DNA from 3 places in the Kitasatospora sp. NPDC052868 genome. Region 2 is predicted to be linked to each of the others. Evidence: riboswitches for the same ligand, from Rfam matches in the RefSeq annotation. Region 2 holds a riboswitch; each other region holds the start of a gene.
What was found. Region 2 has a riboswitch for cyclic di-AMP ahead of ACIGZJ_RS01935 (NlpC/P60 family protein). Riboswitches for the same ligand answer to the same signal wherever they lie in the genome.
Positions count from the first base shown of each region.

Region 1: linked by a shared signal. The riboswitch ahead of ACIGZJ_RS03750 (transglycosylase family protein) and the one ahead of ACIGZJ_RS01935 (NlpC/P60 family protein) in region 2 are both predicted to bind cyclic di-AMP.
Region 3: linked by a shared signal. The riboswitch ahead of ACIGZJ_RS04660 (hypothetical protein) and the one ahead of ACIGZJ_RS01935 (NlpC/P60 family protein) in region 2 are both predicted to bind cyclic di-AMP.

Region 1 covers NZ_JBITZW010000002.1:17,067-20,332, forward strand. The annotation lists gene ACIGZJ_RS03745 (hypothetical protein) at 1-899, opposite strand, end outside; cyclic di-AMP (ydaO/yuaA leader) riboswitch at 1,252-1,451, shown strand; gene ACIGZJ_RS03750 (transglycosylase family protein) at 1,438-2,763, shown strand; gene ACIGZJ_RS03755 (hypothetical protein) at 2,917-3,117, shown strand; gene ACIGZJ_RS03760 (LacI family DNA-binding transcriptional regulator) at 3,175-3,266, opposite strand, start outside.
Region 2 covers NZ_JBITZW010000001.1:430,886-434,151, reverse strand. The annotation lists gene ACIGZJ_RS01940 (NlpC/P60 family protein) at 1-51, opposite strand, end outside; gene ACIGZJ_RS01935 (NlpC/P60 family protein) at 279-1,439, opposite strand; cyclic di-AMP (ydaO/yuaA leader) riboswitch at 1,450-1,606, opposite strand; gene ACIGZJ_RS01930 (NlpC/P60 family protein) at 1,978-3,018, opposite strand; gene ACIGZJ_RS01925 (NYN domain-containing protein) at 3,230-3,266, opposite strand, start outside.
Region 3 covers NZ_JBITZW010000002.1:226,392-229,657, reverse strand. The annotation lists gene ACIGZJ_RS04665 (hypothetical protein) at 1-878, opposite strand, end outside; cyclic di-AMP (ydaO/yuaA leader) riboswitch at 1,175-1,340, shown strand; gene ACIGZJ_RS04660 (hypothetical protein) at 1,342-2,613, shown strand; gene ACIGZJ_RS04655 (hypothetical protein) at 2,642-3,229, opposite strand.

The DNA.
Region 1 (3,266 bases), on a different contig from region 2:
GTCAGATTGAGCACCTCGGCGCCGACGGTGACGCCCCCTCCGGCGGCCACCCGGGGGTGGGGGTGGGCCAGCGGGGCGTCCAGGGTGACGGTGGTTCCGTTGACGGACCGGACGGTGGCCAGGTCGTAGCGGGTGGAGAAGCCGTCCTCGTCGGGCGGGCCGGTCGGGGTGACGGCCAGTTCGTCGCCGGGCAGCCAACCCGTGGGTGCGGCGGCCAGGCTGACGGAGGCGTCGCCGGCCCGCAGGCCGCCGGCGGCGCGCACCCAGGCGGTCTTGGCGGCGCCGTCCAGCCGCAGGTAGCCGGCGCCGGTCACCCACAGGCCGGTGTCGGTGTCGACCACCTGCATGCCGTCGCCCTGGAAGCGGCGCTCGTCGACGGCGGGGAAGCGGACGGTGTGCACGGCGGCGCCGTCGGGGGCGAGGGCGAGGGTGCCGCGGATCTCGACGTTGCCGGCCGAGGCGAGGGTGAGCGTGCGGTCGGCGGCGAAGGTCAGCGCTCCGGTCGGTTCGACCAGCAGGGAGGCGACGGTGGCGTCGGTGTCGAGCAGCACCCGGTCGGTGATCCGGACGGCGCTCCCCGGGCCGGGGACGGCGCCGCCCCAGCCGGCCGGATCCGACCAGCGGCGGCCGCCCTGGTCGACGGTGGGTGCGGCGGCGGGCTGACCGGGCGGTGCCTGGGCGGCGGCGGTGCCGTCGCCGCCGCCCTCGGGCGGTCCGGCGGACAGGCCGGACGGGTCGGCGGTGGCGGGCCCGCCGTGCCGGTGTCCGCCGGGCGCCTCCCCGGCGGCCGGGGCCCCGGTGGCGGCGACCGGCTGCGTCGGCCCGGTCAGCGAGCGGCGCAGCACCTCCTCGCCGGCGATCGCGGAGAACACCGTGCCGACGGCGAGCCAGCGCAGCATCGTCCGGCGCGGTACGGGAGTTCGGGCCGCCGCCGACGGAATGTCCGGACTGTGGCGTTTTGCCCGGCGATGCGCTCCCCGCACCCCGACGGTCGGCCGTTCGGCGCGCGGGTCCTCGTCCATGGCCATCGTTGCGTAGCCCTCCCCCCAGACGGCTGCGTCGGTCGCGACGCTCTGAAGCATAGGCAGTTGCACTCACCCGCAAGGGCGTTGCTCGAAAACGGTCATTTCTGATCATGATGGACAGGCACAAAAGGCCAGACCGGCACACTGTGGCGCTCATCACACATGTTTGCGGTTTGAACTTAAGTCTGCTTAACGTGCTCCCCGTTCGTGGCCACACGGACCCAGCTCATCCGCAACGCCGAGTCCTGCCGTCGGTTGCGCTGGCAGCGCAGAACGCACCACGGCAGGAGCGGGGGACCCACAGGTAAGTCGCCCTCGACCGGTCCCGTACCGGTCCAGGGCTAGGGGTGAAGCCGCGTCCACAGCGCGGCCGGGCAACTCCAGCCCGAATCCGACAGCTCACCTCGCAGGCGTGGGAGAGGACCGCGTCACCATGCTGCCCAGCAACGGCACCAGCCTGTCCAGCCGTACCCGCCGCGCGATCGCCACCCTCGGCGTCGTCGGGATCGGCCTCACGATTCCCTGCCTCACCTCCGGCACCGCCTCCGCCGCCTCCGTCGCGACCTGGGACAAGGTCGCCCAGTGCGAGAGCGGCGGCAACTGGAGCATCAACACCGGCAACGGCTTCTACGGCGGCCTCCAGTTCACCTCCAGCACCTGGGCCGCCTTCGGCGGCACCGCCTTCGCCGCGCAGGCCAACCAGGCCACCAAGGACCAGCAGATCTCGATCGCCGAGAAGGTGCTCGCCTCGCAGGGTCCCGGCGCCTGGCCGGTCTGCTCCGTCCAGGCCGGTCTGACCAAGGGCGGCACCCCGGCCGCCGTCGACACCTCGGCCGGTGCGACCGCCGCCAAGCCGGCCGCGCAGACCCCCGCCCCGGCCGCCAAGCCGGCCACCCCCGCCGCCAAGCCCGCGGCCCAGGCCCCCGCCGCCAAGCCCGCGGCCCAGGCCCCCGCGGACGCCGCCAAGCCGGCCGCCTCCGACTCCGCCAAGGGCGGCCGGAACTGGCAGCAGTACCGCCAGCAGGACGGCCAGGCGAAGTCCGCCGAGTACACCGTCATCGCCGGTGACTGGCTCTCCGCGATCGCCGACAAGAACAACGTCCAGGGCGGCTGGGAGCGGCTCTACGAGCTGAACCGCGACGTCCTGGCCGACGGCCCGCACGTCATCTACCCGGGCCAGCACCTGGCCCTGCGCGACCGCGGCCAGGCCCAGCAGTCCGAGGAGTCCGGCAAGAACTTCGACTGGTTCAACCGCTCCTCCTCGACCTCGGACCAGGCCGCCGGCTCCACCGCCGCCAAGCCGGCCGCGCAGACCCAGGCCCCGGCCGCCAAGCCCGCCGCCCAGGCCGAGACCCCGGCCCCGGCCCAGGCCGCCACCGGCAGCATGGCCGCCGCGGTCTCCTTCGCCCAGTCGAAGGTCGGCCAGGCATACGTCTACGGCGGCACCGGCAACGGCGGCTGGGACTGCTCCGGCCTGACCCAGGCCGCGCTGCGCGCCGCGGGCATCTCCGTCCCGCGGGTCGCCGCCGACCAGGCCGCCGCCAGCACCCACGTCTCGCTGGACAGCCTCAAGCCGGGCGACCTGCTGTTCTGGTCCAACAACGGCCAGGACTCGGGCGTCTACCACGTCGCGCTGTACATCGGCGACGGCAAGTACGTCGAGGCCGCCAACCCGAGCTCGGGCGTCCGCACCCAGACCATCGCCAACTGGGCGCCGGACTTCGCGGGCCGCGTCTGACCACCCCGCGGTAGGGCCGCACGGGCCCGAACCGCCGCGACCCCCGGGGAGAGTCCGGTCGGCTCCTCCCCGGGGGTCGCGGCCTGCCCTCGGCCATGGTCAAATCGGCCCGCAGCGGGCATGCTGCTGCTTCGGCCCCGAGGAGGAGTCACCATGGCCCAGGTCACCGTCACGCTCGACGCCAATCTCGCCATCGACGCGATGATGCTCTCCGGTACCAGGAACCCGCAGGACGCGGTCGAACTCGTCCTGCGCGACTACCTGGCCCGGGGCCGGCGCACCGAGAGCCTCACCGGTGACTCCGAGGACGGCCGGCGGGTCGCCCCGGACCGCCCGACCGCCCAGGAGGGCTGAGCAGGCACGCGCAGGGGCCCCCGGAGAGCGGCTGCTCTCCGGGGGCCCCTCGTCGGTTCACCTGGCCCTGGCGCCGGTGGAGCCGCGCATCACCAGCTCCGGCTGGAACATGAACTCCCCGCGCTGGACGGCGTTCGCGCCGACCTCCT
Region 2 (3,266 bases):
ACGGGCGAGGACGTGTACACCTGACAGTTGGGGACGGCGGTGCACGGCCATGCGGTGGCGGTTCCAATCCTGCGGTCCGGCCCCGCCGCCACCCCCGGAACGGGCGGCTCGGGAAGCGGGAGTCCGGTGGCAGACGTTAGCGAGTCCCGGCGATCGAGTCCAAACCCCTCCCAACCCGAATATTTGACCCCTAATCGGACATCAGCTCGACCAGCCGGAAAAGCCGCAGGCCCGGCCTCCCGCGAGGGGAGACCGGGCCTGTCGGAGCCGATCGGGGATCAGAGGCGCACGATGACGGAGACCGGCATGTTGGAGGCCGCCTCGTAGCGGACCGAGGCACCCGGCTTGGGGGCGTGGATGACCTGGCCGCCACCCACGTAGATGCCCACGTGGTGGTTGTCGCCGTAGAAGATCACCAGGTCGCCCGGCTGGGCGTCGGCGATGTTCGAGCCGATCCGGGTACCGGCACTGGCCTGCGCCTGCGAGGTGCGCGGCAGCGACACGCCGGCCTGGGCGTACGCCCAGCTGGTGAGGCCCGAGCAGTCGAAGGAGCTGGGACCGGTGGCGCCGTACACGTACGGGGCGCCGAGCTTGCTCTCGGCGGCGGCGATCGCGGCGGCGGCGCGCGAGCTGTTGGCCGCGGGCGCGGCGGGCTTGGCCGGGGCGGGCTTGGCCACCGGGGAGGGCGCCTCGGACGGCGCGCTGATGTCGCTGCGGGGGGCGCTGTCGCGGGAGGCCCGCTCGGCGTCCGCCTTCGCCTTGGCCTCGGCCCTGGCGGCGTCCGCCTTGGCCTTCGCCTCGGCGGCGGCCTTGGCCTCGGCCTGGCGCAGCGCCTCGCGCTCCTGCTCGGTCAGCGTGTTGAGCAGGTCCTGGGCCTTGGCCAGCTTCGCCTGGACGTCCTCCTTGGACGCCTTCAGCTGCTGGGTGGTGGCCTCGAGCTCGCCGAGCTTGCCCTGGGCCTCGTTGCGGTCCTGGTCGAGCCTGCGCTGCTGCTCCTGCAGGTCCTTCAGCGCACCGGACTGGGTGCTGCTGGCCTGGGTCATCGCCCCGGCCTGGGTCAGGAAGTTGTCCGGGCTGGACGAGAGCATCAGCTGGACCGTCGGCGATATGCCGCCGTTGCGGTACTGCTCGCCCGCGAGCTCGGCGAGGCCGCCCTGGGCCTCGGTCACCGAGGCCTGCTGACGCGCCACCCTGTCCTGGAGCTCGCCGACCTGCTTCTGCAGCTCCTGCTGCTTGGCCTGCGCACCGTTGTACTTCTCGGTGGCGACCTCGGCCTGCTCGTTGAGCTGGTCGACCTGCTCCTTGACCTGGTCCTTGGTCGGCGTCGGGTCGGCGTGGGCACCGGACTGCGCGGAGAGCGCGACGGCCGCGGCGGCGGCGGCGGTCAGGATCGAGACGCGGGCGCGGCCGGCGGGCTTGGGACGACGATGGGACGCCACGAAGGCGGACTCCTTCTTCCTACATCCGCCTACCGGGTGAGCTGACGGGTTCGGGCTGGAAGCGTGCCCTACGACGCCTCACCGACCGTTCCACCGGTCGACCTGGCGCCGATTCACCCCGGAGGAACGTGTGGTTCCCCGGCTCCGGTCCACAGCGCCCCCGACTACTGGGCTCCCCGTCGGGCAGAAGACCTGCCCCGCTGCTTCACGAACTCGGCGGTAACCCCCGCCGCCACCCTGAGTGGGTGATCGACTGTGCGGTGGTTCGAATCCCGACCCTAGTGACAGAACCGTGATCCGTTCAAATCCTTGTCAGAAAAAAGACGGAACAAGTCCCAAGTTCATTTGTGAATATGACCGGGCGTGATCGCCGGCGTACGCGGAGCTGATCGATTCTCACCATGTGGTCGACTGACCCCCGTCGATGGCGTGTCCCACATCACAGGAGCCCGACATGGCAGCGGGCGTGGCGATCCGTCAGCAAATGTCCGAATTGAAGGCATTGCAGGGCATTGGCCCTGCAATGCCCGAAGGACCGTCAGACCCGGCGGATCGCGTTGATCTTCATCGCGTCGGCCTTCATCACCTTGACCACGTCACCGGTGTGCGGCGCGTGCACCACCATGCCGTTGCCGATGTACATCCCGACGTGGCTGCGGTCGTCGCGGTAGATGATGAGGTCGCCCGGCTGGGCCTCGGCCAGCGAGGGCACCCGCGAGCCGTAGTTGGCCTGCGCCTGCGAGGTGCGCGGCAGCGAGACGCCGGCCTTCCCGTACGCCCAGACCATCAGCCCGGAGCAGTCGAAGGTGTTCGGGCCGACGTCGCCCCAGCCGTACGGCGAACCCTGCTTGCTCATCGCGTTGGTGACGGCCGCGCCGGCGAACCCGGAGGCCTGCGGCAGGGTGCCGAGGTCGGCCCGGGCCGCGTCGCGCGAGGCGCGGTCGGTCTGCTGCTGGGCGGCCTTGAGGGCGGCCCGGTCGGCGGCGCTGAGCGAGTTCAGCAGCGCCTGGGCGTCCCTGAGCTTCTGGTTGACGTCCGCCTTGGCCTGGTTCAGCTCCTTGGTGGTGTTGTCCAGGGAGGCGAGAACGGCCGCGGCCTCGGTCTTCTGCTGGTCCAGGCGGCGCTGCTGGTCCTGCAGCCCCTTGAGCGCCTCGGCCTGGCTGGAGCTGGCCTGCTGCACGCTGGAGGCCTTGTCCAGGTAGCCGGACGGGTCGGAGGAGAGCATCAGCTGCACGGAGGGGTCGATGCCCCCGGTGCGGTACTGCGCGCCCGCCACCTCGGCCAGGCCGGCCTGAAGCTGGGTCATCTGGTCCTGGCCCCGGGCCACCTGGTCCTGGAGCTGGTCCGCCTGCTTGCGCAGCTGGTCCGTCCGCTCCTTGGCGCCGTTGTACTTCTCCGCCGCCTGCTCCTGCTCCTCGTTCAGCTGGTCGATCTGCGCCTTCACGTCCTCCTTCTTGGAGGGGTTGGGCGCAGCGTGGGCACTGACCTGGGCGGAGAGGGCGACCGCGGTCGCTGCGGCGGCGGTGAGCACGGAGATCCGCGCGCGGCTCGCCTGCTTGGGACGGCGGTGGGAGGCCAAGGGGACTGCTCCTTCTTCCATCGGCCTCACCCGAATGAGTGAGAATCCGGAAAATAGGTTTGACGCCAGACCCTAGTGAAGATCACAGCTTTGCGCCACTCCCCCGATGGCGTGAACCCCCGTCCACCGCCATGACTTCACAAGACCGCCACACCCTCGCAAACCAGCGGCTGACCAGGCGTCACTCCGCTTTCCCCGGCCGTTGCCGGGCTCAGGGGCGGGCCAGCCGGTTCAGCAGCAGCACGGAG
Region 3 (3,266 bases), on a different contig from region 2:
TCGGAGTAGTTGCAGGCGAGCATCAGCGAGGCCGTGGTCGCGCAGACGGCGGTGGCCTGCCAGCCGCGTAGCCGCGGGCCGCCGATCCACCGGGCCGCCCAGACCAGGGCGGCGCAGAGCAGCGCGTAGGCGGCCAGCACATAGAGGAAGTAGCGGTTCATCGCGTCGAGCGCGGCACCGGGCGCGGTGGAGGAGCGGACCAGGGCGTCGACCCAGGCCAGCAGGAAGTGCGACCCCTGCGGGTACACCGCCTCGGCCGGGGTCATCATGTACGTCCGGGCCTGCTCCTGGTGCAGGAAGGCGTAGCCGCCGACGTGCCGGATGCCCTCGAAGTAGGAGAAGTGCCCCAGCCGGTCCTCGGCGGTGGCGATGTACGCCACCCGTTCGGTGAGCGACTTGCCGGCCACCGCCTGGTGCAGGAGGTACCAGACGCCGGCCGCGGTGCCCGCCACCAGCGCGTCCGTCCCGCGCAGGCGCAGCGGCAGGCGCGGACGCCGGTCGGCCAGCCAGCCGGCCAGGCAGACGGTGCTGAGCAGCACCCCGGCGGTCGGCACCGGGTGGATGCCCCAGGGCCAGACCGAGAAGAGCAGCCCGAAGGCCATCACGCCGGCGGCGGTGATCAGGGCGGCCGCGAAGAGCCGGTCGACCAGGCCGCCGCCGACCCGGATGAGTGAGGCCACGGCCAGCACCAGGACCGGCAGCAGCACCACGTCCAGTCCGGCCGGGTGCAGGGCGAGCGGCAGCAGCCAGGACGCCGCGAGGAGTGCGGCGAGCAGCGGAAGGCGGCGCCGCGGCGTCCCGCCTTCCTGGGGACGGAGCTCTCCGGTGAACGGTGGAGCATCCGACGGTCGGTCCAGTACGGCAGACGGAAAGGCCATCGCGAAAGAGCGCTCTCTTCGATCGGGTCCTGTGTCTCGCACCCCCCCGGTCAGGACGCGATACCGGCCGGCACCCGTGGGTACACGACCTTCAAGGCGACATCATAAGCGCCATGGAACGTACACATGTGCGAGTGTCCGGCCGCTGGACCGGCGGCCCGCCCGGGCCGGTGTGAGCTGTGCGACAACCGCCGCCGATTCCTTGGCGCGCTCCGGACGGCCTGCCTAGCCTGCACGAGTCGTCCGCCCTCGCGGACCCCGCCGTCGGGACGCCGAGTCCTGTCCACCCGACGGCGCGTAACCGAGCACCACAGCGGACGGGAGCGGGGGACCCAAGGTCAGTGCCCGACCCGTGCGCTCCCGCGCACGGGCCGTGGCTAGGGGTGAAGCCGCTCCACAGGCGGCCGGGCAACCTCAGCCCGAACCCGACAGCTCACCTCGCAGGCGTGGCAGAGGACACCCCATGCAGAAGCCTGCCCGGCGCACCGCACCGCGCCATGCCCGCCCCTCCCACCGGGGCCGCAACACCGCCTTCGCCGTCACCGGCGCGCTCGCCGTCACCGGCGCCGGCCTGCTCGGCGTCCCGGCGGTCACCACCGCCCAGGCGGCCGCCGCGCCGACCGTCACCCAGGACAAGCTCGCCCCGGCCACCATGGTCGCGGGCAAGGCCACCGCGGCCTCGCTGACCGTCCACTCCTCGGCCTGCTTCACCGCCAAGACCGTCGGCGTGGGCGTCCGCGACGCGGCCGGGCGCAACCTCGACTTCCCCGGCAACGTCGCCAACGCGCAGATCTGCCCCAGCGGTCTGTCGATCACCACCGGTGCCCGCACCCTGCCCGCCGGGACGTACACCCAGTTCGGCTTCTGGCAGGACTCCGCCGGCGCCTGGCACAACCTGCCCTCGCGCCAGCTCGTGGTCTCCGGCGCCACGGCCACCCCGACCCCGACCCCGACGCCGACCGCGACCGCCACTCCCAAGCCCACCCCGACCCCGACGCCGTCGCCCACCGCGACCGCCACCCCGTCGACCCCGGCCACCGGCGCCCCCGTCGCGGGGAAGTCGCTGACCTGGTCCGACGAGTTCAACGGCCCGATCGCCTACGGCTCCCGCTGGACCGGTGACAAGTCCAGCGCCTACCACTACGGCAACCACAACCCGGACGACAACAAGCTCGACTGGCTGAACAAGAACAACGTCAGCGTCTCCGGCGGGGTCGCCACCTTCACCGCCAAGCCGGGCGCCAACAAGCTGGAGAACGGCAAGCAGTCCTGGGACACCGGGCTGCTCACCACCGAGTACTCCAGCGAGGGCTTCCAGGTGAAGACCGGCGACTACGCCGAGACCCGGGTCAAGCTCCCGGCCGGCACCGGCGCCTGGCCGGCCCTGTGGACCTGGAAGAACGGCAACGGGGAGATCGACTCCTTCGAGTACCACCCCGACAACCCGAACCTGCTGGAGCTGACCAACCACGTCAACCCGGGCCACCTGTACTACACCGACGCCAAGGCGATCGCCAAGGACGGCTGGGTCACCATCGGCACCTCCTACGGCGCCAACTCGGTCGACTGGTACATCAACGGCACCAAGGTCTTCTCGGACGGCAAGGGCGTCGGCGCCAACTGGTCGGCCTACCTGATCCTCAACCTCTCCCTGAGCGCGGGGAACTACCACCCCGCGCCGCAGGGAACGGCTCCGATCACCTTCGGTGCGGACTACGTCCGCGTGTACCGCTAGAACCGGCCGTCGCAGACCGCCCGCCCCGTCAGGAGCGGGCGGTCTCCACGACCGGGATCGTGAACGGCTGCCGGTTGTTCGCCTCGTTCTGGTCGTCGTCGCTGCGCACCGCGACATAGCCGCCGCTCAGGTCGCCGACGGGGACGGTGGAGGCGAGCCGGACCGGGATCAGCGCCGTCGCGCTGCGGAACACGCCCAGCCCCGCGGGGAAGGTGCAGCGCACCCGGTGGCCGTTCTGGAAGTCGTAGCAGTTCTCCGGGAAGAACGGCCCCTCGGCCGTCACCCCCTCCGGCAGGGTGACCACCACGGTGAACGAGGAGGCCGTCGTCTCCGGGCCGCCGTTGCCCACGAAGGCGTGCACCGTGGTGGTGCCGCCGGGCGCGGCGGCGTCCGGGTCGATCCGGACCACCTCCAGGTCGGACTTGGAGGGCGCGGGCGCTGCGGGCACTGCGGGCGCGGGCGCCGCGGGCGCCGCGACCTCCGCCGCCGGGTCGCCCCCCGGCGCCGGATCGGTGTCCGAACACGCCCACGCGGGCCCGGTGGCCAGCACCACCAGCGCCGCCCCCACCGTCAGTGACCTGCCGAAGTAACCCCGTACGGACCCACTGCGCGACATCGCCGCTCACCCTGCCCTCTGCGTTCCGGCGCCCCGC